Regions from separate parts of the Bradyrhizobium sp. SZCCHNS3052 genome, predicted to be linked through region 2. Evidence: predicted binding sites of a transcription regulator. Region 2 holds the regulator's gene; the other holds the start of a gene.
The links. Region 2 encodes LexA, which represses DNA repair genes until DNA is damaged. Its sites were predicted from a motif close to TGTTCNNNNTGTGTTCNG; they were not measured.

Region 1: the regulator LexA is predicted to act here: its motif matches at 1,803-1,820, upstream of QX073_RS33080 (DNA recombination protein RmuC).

What each region holds. Positions count from the first base shown of each region.
Region 1 covers NZ_JAUETB010000019.1:37,793-45,214, reverse strand. Annotated here, with positions in the region: gene QX073_RS33085 (AmpG family muropeptide MFS transporter) at 1-419, opposite strand, end outside; gene QX073_RS33080 (DNA recombination protein RmuC) at 537-1,772, opposite strand; gene def (peptide deformylase) at 1,942-2,469, shown strand; gene fmt (methionyl-tRNA formyltransferase) at 2,611-3,546, shown strand; gene truA (tRNA pseudouridine(38-40) synthase TruA) at 3,667-4,404, shown strand; gene dapE (succinyl-diaminopimelate desuccinylase) at 4,488-5,642, opposite strand; gene QX073_RS33055 (DUF805 domain-containing protein) at 5,660-6,310, opposite strand; gene dapD (2,3,4,5-tetrahydropyridine-2,6-dicarboxylate N-succinyltransferase) at 6,379-7,224, opposite strand.
Region 2 covers NZ_JAUETB010000001.1:1,727,815-1,735,236, forward strand. Annotated here, with positions in the region: gene QX073_RS07900 (alpha-hydroxy acid oxidase) at 1-683, shown strand, start outside; gene QX073_RS07905 (HAD family phosphatase) at 729-1,358, shown strand; gene QX073_RS07910 (hypothetical protein) at 1,817-2,185, shown strand; gene QX073_RS07915 (hypothetical protein) at 2,212-2,475, opposite strand; gene QX073_RS07920 (alpha/beta hydrolase) at 2,474-3,091, shown strand; gene glp (gephyrin-like molybdotransferase Glp) at 3,308-4,519, shown strand; gene lexA (transcriptional repressor LexA) at 4,725-5,423, shown strand; gene QX073_RS07935 (hypothetical protein) at 5,698-6,138, shown strand; partial or broken gene QX073_RS07940 (ComEC/Rec2 family competence protein) at 6,528-7,422, opposite strand, start outside.

The DNA.
Region 1 (7,422 bases), on a different contig from region 2:
AGCGCCACCATGAACGGCGCGTGCGCCGGGTCGGTCAACGCCAGCAGCAGGATGGCGGCGATCAGCAGCAGTTGCGCGAACACCAGCCAGCCGCGCCGCCGCCCGAAGGCGCGCGTCAGCAGCGGCACGTGCAGCGCGTCGACCAGCGGCGCCCAGAGGAATTTCAGCGTGTAGGGCGTGCCGACGAGCGCGAACAACCCGATGGTCCCGAGGTCGACGCCGAGCTCGCGCATCCAGATCTGCAGGGTCGAGCCGGACAGCGCCAGCGGCAGCCCCGACGAAAATCCGAGGAACAGCACCACGAGCACGCGCGGCTGCAGATAGACGGCCATGCTCTCGCGCCAGGTGGGGGCTTTTGGCGCAGCCTCGGGCTTTGCGCCGGTCGCGGTGATGTCGGAAGAAGCCTCAGGTACGGTCATGGATGGGTGGTAGCAGATTTGCGCAAGAAACGCTCCCCATCTCAGCTGTCATCGTCCGCGAGCCGGGCGATGACAGTCTTGGCAAAATTCAAGCTGCGACAAGGGCGAGCTACCCAATCACTCCCCCGCCTGCATGCGTCCCGCCAGCGGAAACAAATCGGGCGCGGTGCCCGTAGCTGGCGCGATGCGTGGCGACTCCACCGGCGTGTCTTGTTTGCTGAAGTCGAGCTCCTCGATCCGCGCGGCGCGCTTCTCGATCTTGTCGGCCGAGATGAGGATCTGGCGGATGTCCTCGCCGACATCGCCGAAATGCTTCTGCAGCTTGAGCACGCGCTCGCGCAAGCGGCCGAGATCGTCCCCGAGATGGATCACCTCGTTGCGGATCTGGTCGGCGGCGTCGCGGATGCGTGCGTCCTTCATGATCTGCTGCATGACCTGGATCGCGAGCATCAGCAGCGACGGCGACACCAGCACGACGCGCGCGCGATACGCTTTCTGGATGACGTCGTCGAAGCCATCATGGATCTCGGCATAGACCGATTCCGACGGCACGAACATCAGCGCGGTGTCCTGCGTCTCGCCGACCACCAGATATTTCTCCGCGATGTCGTTGACGTGACGCAGCACGTCGGTACGCAGGCGCTGTGCGGCGGTGCGCTTCTCCTCGTCCGTCTCCGCATCATGCAGCGCGGTCACGGCTTCCAACGGAAACTTGGCGTCGATGCACAGCGGCCGCGCATCGGGCAGGAACACCACGCAGTCGGGTCGCTTGCCGCTGGCGAGCGTGTGCTGGAACGCGTAGCTGCCCTTCGGCAGTCCGTCCTGCACGATCGCCTCCATCCGCGCCTGGCCGAACGCGCCGCGCGACTGCTTGTTGGCGAGAACGTCGCGCAGGGTCGTGACCTGGGTCGTCAGCTCGCTGAGATCACGGTGCGCATTGTCGATGATGCCGAGCCGCTCGTGCAGCACGCGCAGACTATCCATGGTGTGCCGCGTACTCTGCTCCATCGACTGTCCGACGCGATGAGTCACCGCATCGAGCCGCTCGTTGACGCTGCGGGCAAGATCAACCTGCCGGCCGGCGAGCAGCTGCGCCATCGCGTCGACCCGGCCGGAGGCCTCGCTCTGGACGCGGATCATCTCGCTGAACCGTTGCTCGATCTCATCGCTGCGCATCGCCTGCTGGGCCGCGAGCTCGGCGCCGCGCCGGCCGGAACGCACCACGGCCGCCACGATCATCACGAGCAGCAGCACCACCAGCACGCCAAATCCGATCAGCGCATCGCTGGCGCGGACCGGAAGGTCGCCGATCATGATGACGACAGGATTGAGGGACTGGCTGGCGGCGGTCATCACGCCCGTCTATCCGATTCGCACAAGCTCGCGAACGAAGAGAGAACAATTATGGTTAAGGTCGGGTTAAGAATCATGGTTAACAAGGCATTGAAATTCATGGTTAGCGAAGTCTTAACTGCGAGCCATCACATTGACCGCGCCGGTTCCGCGGCTTAAATCGCGCGCCATGTCCCTAAGAGAAATCATCATTCTGCCGGACCGGCAGTTGCGGCTGGTGTCCAAGCCGGTCGAGAAGGTCACGCCGGAGATCCGGCAGCTGGTCGACGACATGTTTCAGACCATGTACGACGCGCCGGGCATCGGGCTCGCAGCGATTCAGGTCGCGCAGCCGCTGCGCGTCATCACCATGGATCTGGCCAAGCCCGACGCCAACGGGGAAGGCAAGCGCGAGCCGCGCGTCTTCATCAATCCGGAGATCGTTGCCAGGTCGGACGAGCTGTCGGTCTACGAGGAAGGCTGCCTGTCGATCCCCGAATATTACGAAGAGGTCGAGCGGCCGGCGCGCGTGCGCGTGCGCTTCACCGATCTCGACGGGCTGGTTCGCGAGGAGGATGCCGAGGGGCTCTACGCCACCTGCATCCAGCACGAGATCGACCATCTCAACGGCGTGCTGTTCATCGACTATCTGTCGAAGCTCAAGCGCGACCGCGTGATCAAGAAGTTCGCCAAGGCCGCCAAGCGCGCCAGCGAGTAACGATCAACTCTCTCCTCCGTCATGCCCGGGCTTGACCCGGGCATCCACGTCTCGCCGCGCGTTACAGGCAGCTCGACGTGGATGGCCGGGACAAGCCCGGCCATGACGCGGAGGATTCGGCCATGCAGGATCTTCCACCAGATGCCGCTTCGCCTGATCTTCATGGGGACGCCGGATTTCGCCGTGCCGACCCTGCTCGAACTCGCCGGCCACGGCCACGAGATCGCGGCGGTCTATACGCGCGCGCCCAAACCCGGCGGCCGCCGCGGCCTGGCGCTGGTGCCGACGCCGATTGAGACCGAGGCGCGCCGGCTCGGCATTCCCGTGCTCACGCCGAAGACGCTGAAGACCGAGGACGCGCTGGCTGCGTTCCGCGCCCATGAGGCCGATGCCGCCGTTGTCGTCGCCTATGGCATGATCCTGCCGCAGGCGATTCTCGATGCACCGAAACTCGGCTGCTACAACCTCCACGCCTCGTTGCTGCCACGCTGGCGCGGCGCCGCGCCGATCAACCGTGCCATCATGGCAGGGGACGCTGAAAGCGGCGTGATGGTCATGAAGATGGATGTCGGTCTCGACACCGGCGACGTTGCGATGGCCGAGCGTCTACCCATCACTGACGCGATGACGGCGTCCGATCTGCACGATCGCCTCTCGCGGATCGGTGCCGACCTGATGGTGCGCGCGATGGCGGCGCTGGAGCGCGGCGGGCTGACGTTGACGAAGCAGGCCGAGGAGGGCGTCACCTACGCTGCCAAGATCGAGAAGGCGGAGGCGCGGATCGATTGGACGAAGCCGGCGCATACGGTGCTGCGGCACATCCACGGCCTGTCGCCGTTCCCCGGCGCCTGGAGCGAGGTCACGCTCGATGGCGAGGCGGTGCGTTTGAAGTTCCTGCGCTGCGCGCTCGCCAGCGGCGCGGGCGAGCCGGGCGCCGTGCTCGACGAGCAGCTCACCATCGCCTGCGCCGACGGCGCGATCCGCATCACCGAGCTGCAGCGCGCCGGCAAGGGCCCGATGAAGGCCGCGGATTTCCTGCGCGGCACCCCATTGAATCGCGGTGCTCGTTTTTCGTAACGCTGTCATACCCCGCGAAAGCGGGGTATCCAGTACGCCGAGACGTGCATTGTCGCGCCGAGACGTCGGCGAATACTGGATCGTCCGCCTGCGCGGGCGATGACGGCAGCAATAGACCGAATGCCCCGCTACAAGCTCACCATCGAATATGACGGCGCGCCGTTCTGCGGCTGGCAGCTGCAGGAGACCTTGCCGTCGGTGCAGGGCGCGCTCGAAGCCGCGGTGCAGGCGACCTGCGGCGTGCCCACGCGTGTGCAGGGCTCAGGCCGCACCGACGCCGGCGTCCACGCCACCGGCCAGGTCGCGCATTGCGACATCGCCAAGGAGTTCCGCCCGGACAAGCTGCGCGACGCGCTCAACTCGCATCTGAGGCCGAACCCGGTCGCGGTGCTCGCCGCCGAGATCGTGCCCGACACCTTCGAAGCGCGGTTCTCCGCGCGCAGGCGGCACTACCGTTACCGGATCGTCAATCGCCGCTCCAACCTCGCGCTGGAGGTCGGTCGCGTCTGGCGGGTGCCGCAGCGGCTCGATTCCGATGCAATGCATGCAGCCGCGCAGCGGCTGATCGGCAAGCACGACTTCACGACGTTCCGCGATACCGAATGCCAGGCGAAATCGCCGGAGAAGACGCTGGATCAGCTCGACGTCGTGAGGGACGGCGATGCGATCACCATCCTCACCTCCGCCCGCTCCTATCTGCATAGCCAGGTCCGCTCGATGGTCGGCTCACTGGTGTGGGTCGGGCAGGGTCGCTGGACCGCCGATGATCTCGCCGCCGCGCTCGCCGCGCGCAATCGCGCCGCCTGCGGCGTCGTCGCGCCGCCGGAAGGGCTTTACCTCGTGAAGGTCGACTACTAATTGCGGCCGCTCCACTCGATATCGCTGCCGCGGAGACGTCCTGGATTCCTTCGCTGCGCTCGCAATGATGCGCAGATAGGGGGTCACGCGAAGTAGCGATCGAGAATGCCGCGATAGATCTTCGTCAGGGTGGCGATGTCGGCGACCGAGGCGCGCTCGTCGATCTGGTGCATGGTCTGGCCGACCAGGCCGAACTCGATCACCGGGCAGTAGCTCGAGATGAAGCGCGCGTCGGAGGTGCCGCCGGTGGTCGAGAGCTCCGGCTTGCGGCCCGTCACGCTCTCGATCGCCGCAACCGCGAGGTCGGTGAACGGTCCGGGCTTGGTCAGGAACACGTTGGAGTTCGACGGCAGCCAGTCGATGCGGGCGCGGATGCGATTGCCGCAGGCCTTCGTCAGCCGCTCCTCGACCAGCGCGCGCAGCGTCTCCTGCGTATGGCAGTCATTGTAGCGGATGTTGAACTTCGCCCGCGCCAGTCCGGGAATGACGTTGCTGGCGGTGTTGCCGACATCGACGGTGGTGAATTCGAGATTCGACGGCTGGAACTGCGCGCTGCCGTTGTCGAGCGGTTCGTCCGACAAGGCCACGATCAGGCGCGAGATGTCCGGCACCGGGTTGGAGGCGCGGTGCGGGTAGGCGACGTGGCCCTGCTTGCCCTCGACGATCAAGGTGCCGGACTGCGAGCCGCGGCGGCCGATCTTGATGCAGTCGCCCATGACCTCTTGATTGGACGGCTCGCCGAGCACGCAATGGTCGAACCGCTCGCCGCGCTCGGCCGCCCACTTCAACAGCTTGATGGTGCCGTTGATCGAGACGTCCTCCTCGTCGCCGGTGATCAGGAACGAGATCGAGCCCTTCGGCTGTCCGCTGTGATCGCGCAGATAGTCGAGTGCAGCCGCGACGCTGCAGGCGATGCCGCCCTTCATGTCGACGGCGCCACGGCCATAGATGTAGCCGTCCTTCACCTCGCCCGAGAACGCCGGCAGGCTCCACGCCGCTTCATCGCCGGGCGGCACCACATCGGTGTGGCCGGCGAACGTGATGTGCGGCCCGTCGGTGCCGATGCGGGCATAGAGGTTGTCGATGTCGGCGGTGCCTGCTTCGGAGAACGTCACGCGATGCGTGGTAAAGCCCGCGTCCTTCAGCAGGGCCTCGAGCACGCCGAGCGCGCCGGCATCGGCCGGGGTCACGGAGGGGCAGCGGATCAGGTCGCGGGTGATGGCGAGGGCATCGGTCATGCCTTTCGCTTAACATGCTATTTTGCCGGCGGGCTAGTGCTGCCGATTGCCGCTTCCCCTCGCGGCGGGCTCGCAACGTGCGGGGTGAACTCCAGCTCCTTGTGCTGGTTCCAGGCGGGCGCGGGCGGTCTTGGCTGGCGGGAGCGTTCGCTGGATCGGACCTTCGGCAACGGATTGGGCCCGAAGCGATTGGTCCAGGGATCGCCGGCAAGGCAGTACAATTCGATGAAGGCCCACAGCGAGAGCAGCGCACCAGCGCCGCCCACGATCGCGGGAATGACCGTCCCGGGAATGCGCTCCGCGTACTGGTTGACCAGCCCGGGCACGACGAAGAACGGAACCGTCCACCAGCCGCTCCTGTCGCGGTCATGCAGCCGCTTGATGGCGCCTGCGGCAAACACCCAGACGAACACGGGGGTGAGGATGACGTGGAAGGTGGCGTGGACGATATCGGCGCGGGTCAGGCCGCGAAAGGTGTCCGGGTCGAGGACCGCGAAGATGTCGGTCAGATTGAAGCTGAAGGCCGTCGGGCCGCCCAGCAGCCTGCTCGCGCCCGCCGCCAGCGCGGCGGCAAAGACCATCCAGCAGAGCACCACCAGCAACGACAGCCAGAGCTTGGCGCGGTTGATCCGGCCGTGGAAGCGAAACAGAAACCAGGTCCAGTCCATGGACGTCCTCCGGACCGATGGCTTGGCCGGCCCGGAGATTCGTTGCTGCGGCCGCAGCCGCGGTTCAATCAGTCGCGCAACAGCTCGTTGATCGAGGTCTTGGAGCGGGTGCGCTCGTCGACGCGCTTGACGATGACGGCGCAGGCGGTGGACGGGCCGATCTGGCCGTTCTTCATCGGCTTGCCCGGCAGCGCGCCCGGCACCACGACGGCATATTCCGGCACCTCGCCGACGAAAACCTCGCCCGTCTCTCGGTCGACGATCTTGGTCGACGCGCCCAGGAAAACGCCCATCGACAGCACCGCTCCCTTGCGGACGACCACGCCCTCGGCAACCTCCGAGCGCGCGCCGATGAAGCAGTCATCCTCGATGATCACGGGGCCGGCCTGCAGCGGCTCCAGCACGCCGCCGATGCCGACGCCGCCGGAGATGTGCACGCGCTTGCCGATCTGGGCGCAGGAGCCGACCGTCGACCAGGTGTCGACCATGGTCGCCTCGTCGACATAGGCGCCGAGATTGACGAAGGACGGCATCAGCACGACGTTCCTGGCGATGAAGGCCGAGCGGCGCACGATCGCGCCGGGCACGGCGCGGAAGCCGGCGTCGCGAAAGCGGTTCTCGCCCCAGCCCTCGAACTTCGACGGCACCTTGTCCCACCACGACGCCTGGCCGGGGCCGCCGGGGATCACGCTCATGTCGTTGAGGCGGAACGACAGCAGCACGGCCTTCTTGAGCCACTGGTTGACGCTCCACTTGCCGTCAGTGCCGCGCTCAGCGACCCGGGCCTCGCCCTTGTCGAGCAGCTCGAGCGCGCTCTCCACGGCGTCGCGGACCTCGCCCTTGGTCGTGGTCGAGACGCCATCACGGGCATCGAAGGCGCTGTTGATGGTGGATTCCAGGGCGGACAGTGACATCGGTCGATCCTCGCTTGGTCCCTGGGCAGAAAGCCGGGGACGGCCGTGTACGAGCATGGTGGGCAGGGCGGCTTTTTCGGGATTTGGACCCGGAGAGTCAAGGACGCATCGGTGGCGGGGGCCGTCCGCGCGGGAGGTGCGGCTTATCATGCTCCGTCATTCCGGGTTCGATGCTTCGCATCGTCCCGGAATGACAGC
Region 2 (7,422 bases):
GCGGCGACGACGCCTTCGTCGAGGACTATGTGAGCCGGGCGGTCGCCAACAGCTACACCGCGTTCTGCCTGACCGTCGACACCGCCCATTACAGCCGGCGTGAGCGCGACATCGCCAAGCGCTACGTCCGCGAAAGCCGGCTGCGCGCGACCGGCGGCGACCACCAGAAGGCGCTGAGCTGGCACACCGTCAAGCTGATCAAGGACAAGTTCAAGCTGCCGCTGATCATCAAGGGCATCGCGACCGCCGAGGACGCGCAGATTGCGGTCGATCACGGCGTCGACTGGATCTACGTCTCCAACCATGGCGGCCGCCAGCTCGACCATAGCCGCGGAGCCATGCATGTGCTGCCAGAGATCGTCGCCGCCGTGAAGAGCCGGGCAAAGATCATGGTCGACGGCGGCTTCTGCCGCGGCACCGACATCGTCAAGGCGATCGCCTCCGGCGCCGACCTCGTCGGCATCGGCCGGCTGCAATGCTGGGCGCTCGCCGCGGCCGGCGAGGACGGCATCCTGCGCATGCTCGAGCTGCTGGAGGACGAGGTCATCCGCGCGCTCGGCCTGCTCGGCGTCACCTCGTTCGCGGAGCTGAACGCGTCCTATCTGCATCCGGCGGCCGCCACCAACCTGCCGAGCGTGGTCAGCGCGTTTCCGCTGGTCGACATCGAGCCCTACCGGTATTGAGGAGGCGCCGCTTCCGTCCCACGCAAGGCATCGTCGACCCGCCCCATGCCCGCCTCCGCTCTCCGCCCCGGCGCCGCCGACGCGCTGCTGTTCGACCTCGGCCGCGTCGTCATCGACATCGATTTCGTCCAGGTTGTCTCGCGCTGGGCAGCGCATGCCGGCTGTCCGCCGGAGCGCATCGCCGCGCGCTTCGTGCGCGACGAGATCTATCACGGGCACGAGCGCGGCACCGTCTCCGATGCCGCGTTCTTCGCCAACCTGCGCCGGCAGCTCGGCATCGACATCACCGACGCGCAGTTTCTCGAGGGCTGGAACGCGATCTTCGTCGGCCCGATGCCGGGCATCGCCCCGCTGCTCGCACGCGCGGCTTCGAGACTGCCGCTCTATGCCTTCTCCAACACCAACCAGCCGCACATCGATCACTTCTCGCCGCGCTATGCCGACCTGCTTGGTCACTTTCGCGAGATCTTCCTGTCGTCGTCGATCGGCCTGCGAAAGCCGGATGCCGAGGCGTATGATCACGTGGTGCGGGCGATCGGCGCGCCGGCCGAGCGGATCGTTTTCTTCGACGATCTCGCTGAAAACATCGACGGCGCGCGAACGAGCGGGCTGCAGGCGGTGCTGGTGCGCTCGACGGCCGACATCGCCGCGGCGCTGGAGGCGCTCGGGATCTGATCGCGTCGCGCAAGGGTGCGTCATGGCCGGCGGCGTGACGTTCTGAAAGGCTGCGCTCGCAATGACGGTGCCCACTCGTGCAAAATTGTTCTCGCGACACGATGTGCCCGAGCTTTGCTGCTCTCATTTCACCCTCCTCCAATCGGAGGGCGCAGGGAATGCCGGGCTGCAGGCCGCAACCCATGGCCCGCCTGCAGAAAAAAAGCAGGCGGCAGTCACCACAGGTCCAGCCGACATCCGGCATTCCCTGCGCGATGGTCTTCACGCTTATACGCGATCTCCCCGGTGCCCGGCTTGTTGGCCACCGTCGCCGACGGGATCATCAGCACCCTTCGGCTTGGCATCAGCTTCGGGATGCCAGGACCACGCGACTTCACGTCCGCGCCATGCCGTTCGTCCGCGCGCCATCAGGGCACGCTGCGACACGTCGCGGCCACCGCATCCCGCGCTCCACGTCCGTGACGATCGCGAAGCGCCCCTCCTGTCGAGCACGGGACCAAATCAGCATAGCAGCTTTTTCCGAAAAAGCGAATCCTAAATGCGACCGCCGGCAACGGCGCCATCCGGCCCGTCTCCCGCCACATCCGCTGGCCGCAGACGAGCCGGCGCCTAAGCGCATCGGCATCGGCGGCGAGATCGTCAAGATCGCGCCGTGCTCGATGACCATCGTCGGCACGCTCGCCGATTGGTCGCAATGGACCGGCGTGACCTTCGACAGCTCGGGCGAGATCGAGGTCCCCGGTGCTCTCGTGCCCGTGCTCGCGTCGGTCGAGCACGACCATGCCGCCTATGTCGAGCCGAATGTCTGGATTCGGCATCCGCTCTGACGCGGTGCAGGTCGTCCGCGCGACGATCAACGCGCCGGCACGACGCGCTCGTTGAGAAATCCGATCACCACGTCGAACGCCTGCCGTCGATTCCGCTCCATCAGGATCATGTGCGTGCCCTGCCCGATCTCGACCAGGCGCTTGTATGGCGCGCTCACGAGGCGAACGAACAGGTCGTGCGCCATCCCGAAGCGGACATCCACATCCCATTCCGTCGCGAGCACGAGAACCGGGCAGTCGATCGTGCTGGGATCGTAGATCGGCTGGTCCACGGTCCAATGCTCGTCCATGTGGCGCGTGCAGATCGAGGGCGTCGCGGCAACGCATATGACGATCGCCTATGACCGGCGCGGATTTGGTGAGACGGTCGCCTATGAGGAAGCTCATTCTCCGGTCGAGGACCTGCTCGCCGTCGTCGACGCGCTCGCGCCGGCGCGGCCGGCGACGCTGATTGCCTGCTCGCAAGGAGGCCGCATCGCGCTCGACTTCGCGCTTCGCCATCCGTCACGTATGGCATCGCTGGTGCTGATCGCACCTTCGATCAGCGGCGCGCCGGAGCCGGTCTATCCACCGGAGATCAAGGCGCTAACGGCGTCGTTGGCCGCTGCCGAGGCCGCACAGGATTGGGATCGGGTCAGCGCTATCAAGGCGCATCTGTGGGTCGACGGTCCCTTGCAGCGCGAGGGACGCATCTCCGGCGAGCCGCGCGAGACGTTCCTGAAGAAGAACGCCGCCGCACTCCGCGCGCCGCCAACCGGCGCGACTCTCGATGTGGCACCAGCCTTCCCACGCCTCGCGGAGATCGTCGCGCCATCGCTCGTCATCCGGGGGGACTTGGACTTTCCTCACATCCAGCAGCGAAGCAGGCTGCTCGCCGCAACAATGCCGAACGGGGTCAGGACATGAGCTGGCCGGAACGGCGCACCTGCCGAGCCTGGAACGTCCGCAGGAGGTCATGCGGTTGATTGCGGACTTTCTCGCGCGATCGTGAGGCAGCGGCCCGGAAACGGCCCACAGCAGACGGTCAGAACGCAGGGAGCGGCCTAGGCCCTTGGCCGCGCCGTGCGCGTTCGGTTAGAAGGCGATTCATTCGATCTGCCGTCTCCGTCCGAAGGAAATCCCATGGCCCTGATGCCGGTGTCTGATGCGTTGTCCGCCGTGCTCGCCGGCGCCGAACCGCTGGCCGAGGAGCAGGTCGGGCTGGACGAAGCGTTTCACCGCATCCTGGCGCGGGACATCGCGGCGCTGCGGACGCAGCCGCCCGAGGCGATGTCGGCGATGGACGGCTATGCCGTGCGCGCGGCGGACGCCGCCCAGGCCAAGGCGCGGCTGAAGATCATCGGCGAGGTTGCGGCGGGGCGGCCGTTCGATCGCGTGGTTGGACCCGGCGAGGCGGCGCGGATCTTCACCGGTGGCGTTGTTCCGGAGGGCGCGGACGCGGTGGTGATCCAGGAGGACACGATCGCCGAAGATGGCCACGTCGTGATCACCGAGGCCGCGATCAAGGGCCGGCATATCCGGCCGGCGGGCGTCGACTTTCACCAGGGCATGGTGCTGCTGAAGTCCGGGCGCCGGCTCAGCGACCGCGACCTGTCGCTGGCGGCCAGCATGAATCATCCGGCGCTGCCGGTGCGGCGCCGGCCGAAGGTGGCGCTGCTCGCCACCGGCGACGAGCTGGTGATGCCGGGCTCGACACCCGGCCCGGGCCAGATCGTCTATTCCAACGGCTACGCCTTGCGGGCGATGGTGCGCAACGAGGGCGGGACCCCGATCGATCTCGGCATCGCCGCGGATACGATGGAGGCGACGATCGCCGGCATCCGCCGGGCCCGAGAGGCCAAGGCCGACATCCTGATCACGACCGGCGGCGCCTCGGTCGGCGATCACGACCTGGTCAAGCAGGCGCTCGAAGCCGAGGGCGTCGAGATGGCGTTCTGGAAGATCGCGATGCGGCCGGGCAAGCCGATGATGCACGGACGGCTCGGCGACGTCAGGGTGATCGGACTGCCCGGCAATCCGGTGTCGTCCTATGTCTGCGCCCTCCTGTTCCTGGTGCCGCTGATTCGGCGGCTGCTCGGCCGCGACGAGGCCGTGATGCCGCGCGAGACCGCCCTGCTCGGCCGCGAGCTCGGGCCGAACGATTCGCGCGAGGACTATCTGCGGGCGCGGCTCGAAGAGCGCGCCGACGGCACGCTGGTTGCGACCCCGGTGAGCCAGCAGGATTCGTCGCTGCTTGGGAATCTCGCGCTCTCGCAGGCGGTGGTGATCCGGCCGGCGTTTGCGCCGAAGGCGCCTGCCGGCAGCCCGTGCGAGATCCTGCGCCTGCCGAACTGAGCCGCTTCCCCGGTAAAGCCCGGTCTGTTCATCATATTTTTAGGATTGCGGAACACACATCGAACATATAGTGTCCGTTCATGATTTGTTTTTAGTATGTTGCGGGCGACGCGATGACGGTCCGACTCCAGGGCGCTCTCAGCCGGTTTGTGCGCGAGGCGCAGCTCCTGGACTCGGACGACAACAAACCGGGGACCAGGTCGAGATGCTGACGCGCAAACAGTACGAACTTCTGCGGTTCATCAACGAGCGGCTCAAGGAAGCCGGCGTGCCGCCGTCCTTCGACGAGATGAAGGATGCGCTCGATCTGCGCTCGAAGTCCGGCATTCATCGCCTGATCACGGCGCTCGAGGAGCGCGGCTTCATCCGCCGGCTGCCCAACCGCGCCCGCGCGATCGAGGTGATCAAGCTGCCCGAGCTGTCACAGGCCGCCAACAACCGCCGCGGCTTCACCCCATCGGTGATCGAGGGCAATCTCGGCAAGGTGCGCACCAGCACTCCCGCGCTGGACGATGGCGAGCGCCCCGTCGCAGTGCCGGTGATGGGCCGCATCGCCGCCGGTACTCCGATCGAGGCGCTACAGACGCGCAGCCACACCATCAGCGTGCCTGCCGACATGCTCGGCAACGGCGATCACTATGCGCTCGAGGTACGCGGCGACTCCATGGTCGATGCCGGCATCCTCGACGGCGACATGGCGCTGATCCAACGCAACGAGACCGCCGACACCGGCGACATCGTGGTGGCGCTGATCGACGATGAGGAAGCGACGTTGAAGCGCTTCCGCCGCCGCGGCGCATCGATCGCGCTGGAGCCGGCCAACACCGCCTACGAGGTACGCATCCTGCCGCCGAACCGGGTGAAGATCCAAGGCAAGCTGGTCGGGCTGTACCGCAAGTACTGATCGCGAATGGGATCGGTCGATGGGCGGCGGGCGCACGCGCTTTCGCCGCCGATCGGAGGCTGCCCAGCAAAATACGTCACGCGCGAATGCACCTCATGATGTGCAGCGCGGCATGCTCAAACGCTTGTGATCGGCCGCGGGCACACGCGATGCAGATCAGCGCAGAATTGCCGCGAAGCGCGCGCTAACATCACCATCGATGTCCACTCTGATAGAGGCCTGCGCCTGTCCGGGGGGAGCGTGGGTCGGCTATCTCTCAACGAGGAGCGATCCGATGTGTGACTACAGCCTCCATGCGGTTGCGTCCCGTCCCGCCAAGGTCGGCGAGACGTTGATCTCGATGACCTTCCGTGGCACCGCCACCCGCGGCTTCGCCCTGGAGAGCGAGCCGACCGTCGCAGTCTGCATGCTGCCCGGCACCGAGTTGGCCTTCGCCGAGGACGTCCGCTACGACAGCCGCTGGCTCTGGACCCGGACGATCCGCGAGCGCGTCGCAAAGTTCAACAGCATCGAGACTCACATTCCCGATCGCCATCACGACGCGATCGAATTCGCCGACGGCCGCCACGTGCTGGTGACCCAGCTCTGCGAGGGCCAGCGCGTCACCGTGCTGCAATTGCCGGTCAGCAAGCAGCCGGCGGAGCGACGCCCGGACATCGCCGAGGACGTGCCGCCTTCGCAGGCCACACCGATTCGCCGCATCAGCATCACCTGAGGGGTCTCCGCATCGGCATTTCTCTCGGTCGTGAGCGAGCTTTCGACCGTGGGAGATTTGGGTTCTGCAAGCGCAAAGTCCTCTCGGGCGAACCTCACGCCCCGGCATCGCATCGGATAGGAACGACATCCCTCGGCCGGCATGATGTGCCGGGGGAGCCTGCCGCCGTGGTCAACAAGATCGATTGGAACAAGGCCGCCGGGATCACCGAGCCCGGCTGCGATATGCTTGTGTTCGGATGGCTGACAGGGCTGACGACATCGCCATCTGGCAACGCTATCCGCGCGCTGCGTTCACGCTGGCCGAAAGCCCCTCGCGGTTCGATGGACTTGGCAACATGGACCTGGCGACACCGAGTATCATCTCGGCACGCTCGAGCTGCCCGGCACTCAGTCTTCCTCGCCCTGCTCCGTCTCCGGCGGCGTCGCGTCCTGAGGCCGCGCGGCCGGCGCGCGCGGCGTCAGCGTCGTGTCGAACTCGCCGGCCTCGGCGGGCGCCGGCCACCATGGGCGGTCGGTGCCGCCGGCGCGCGCCGGCGTGACGGCGAAGCTCCTGCCCTGCCGCACCAGCATCAAGGCGCCCTGCTGCCGCAGCCGCTCGCGATCGATGACGGCCGCCGCGCAGGATGACGGCGCGGCGCGCGCGGTGACGATGAGCGCGACGCGGGCGCAATCATCGGCGAGCGCCTCGGCGCGCAGGGTCAGGGCGGCGAATCGGCCGTCGGCCATTGCGACCACGCAGCCCGCCTCGTCGCAGGAGACGCCATCGGTGAGCGATGAATCCGCCGGCAGCCGGGCATCGGCGTCGGCCGCGAGCCACTCCTTGGTGGCGAACACGTCCTTGCCGATGCGCATCGCATGCAGACGCCCGTCACGGCCGCGCACCGCCACCGCGCGCCCATCGCCGGCGATCAGCGCGTCGGGCAGCGGCGTCGCGGCGGCCCACGCGGTGGCCACCACGAGCCCCACGGCGCCCGACCAGCGCAGCGGTGTGCGCAGCAGGCCGATCAGGATGACACCGAGGCTGGCCAGGATCAGTGGACCGATGCCGAAGGCCGGGATGCGCCCGACCGCGCCGGGCAGCGCCGCCACCCAGCGCGTCACCGCGATCATCCAGTCGATGCCGAGGCCCATCAGCGTCCACCAGGGACCGTCGAGCCCGAACGGCGCCGCCACGAGGCCCATCAGGCCGGCCGGCATCACCAGCGCCGAGACGACCGGCATCGCTGCGAGATTGGCGAGCACGCCATACGGCGTGACGCGATGGAAATGGAAGGCGGCATAG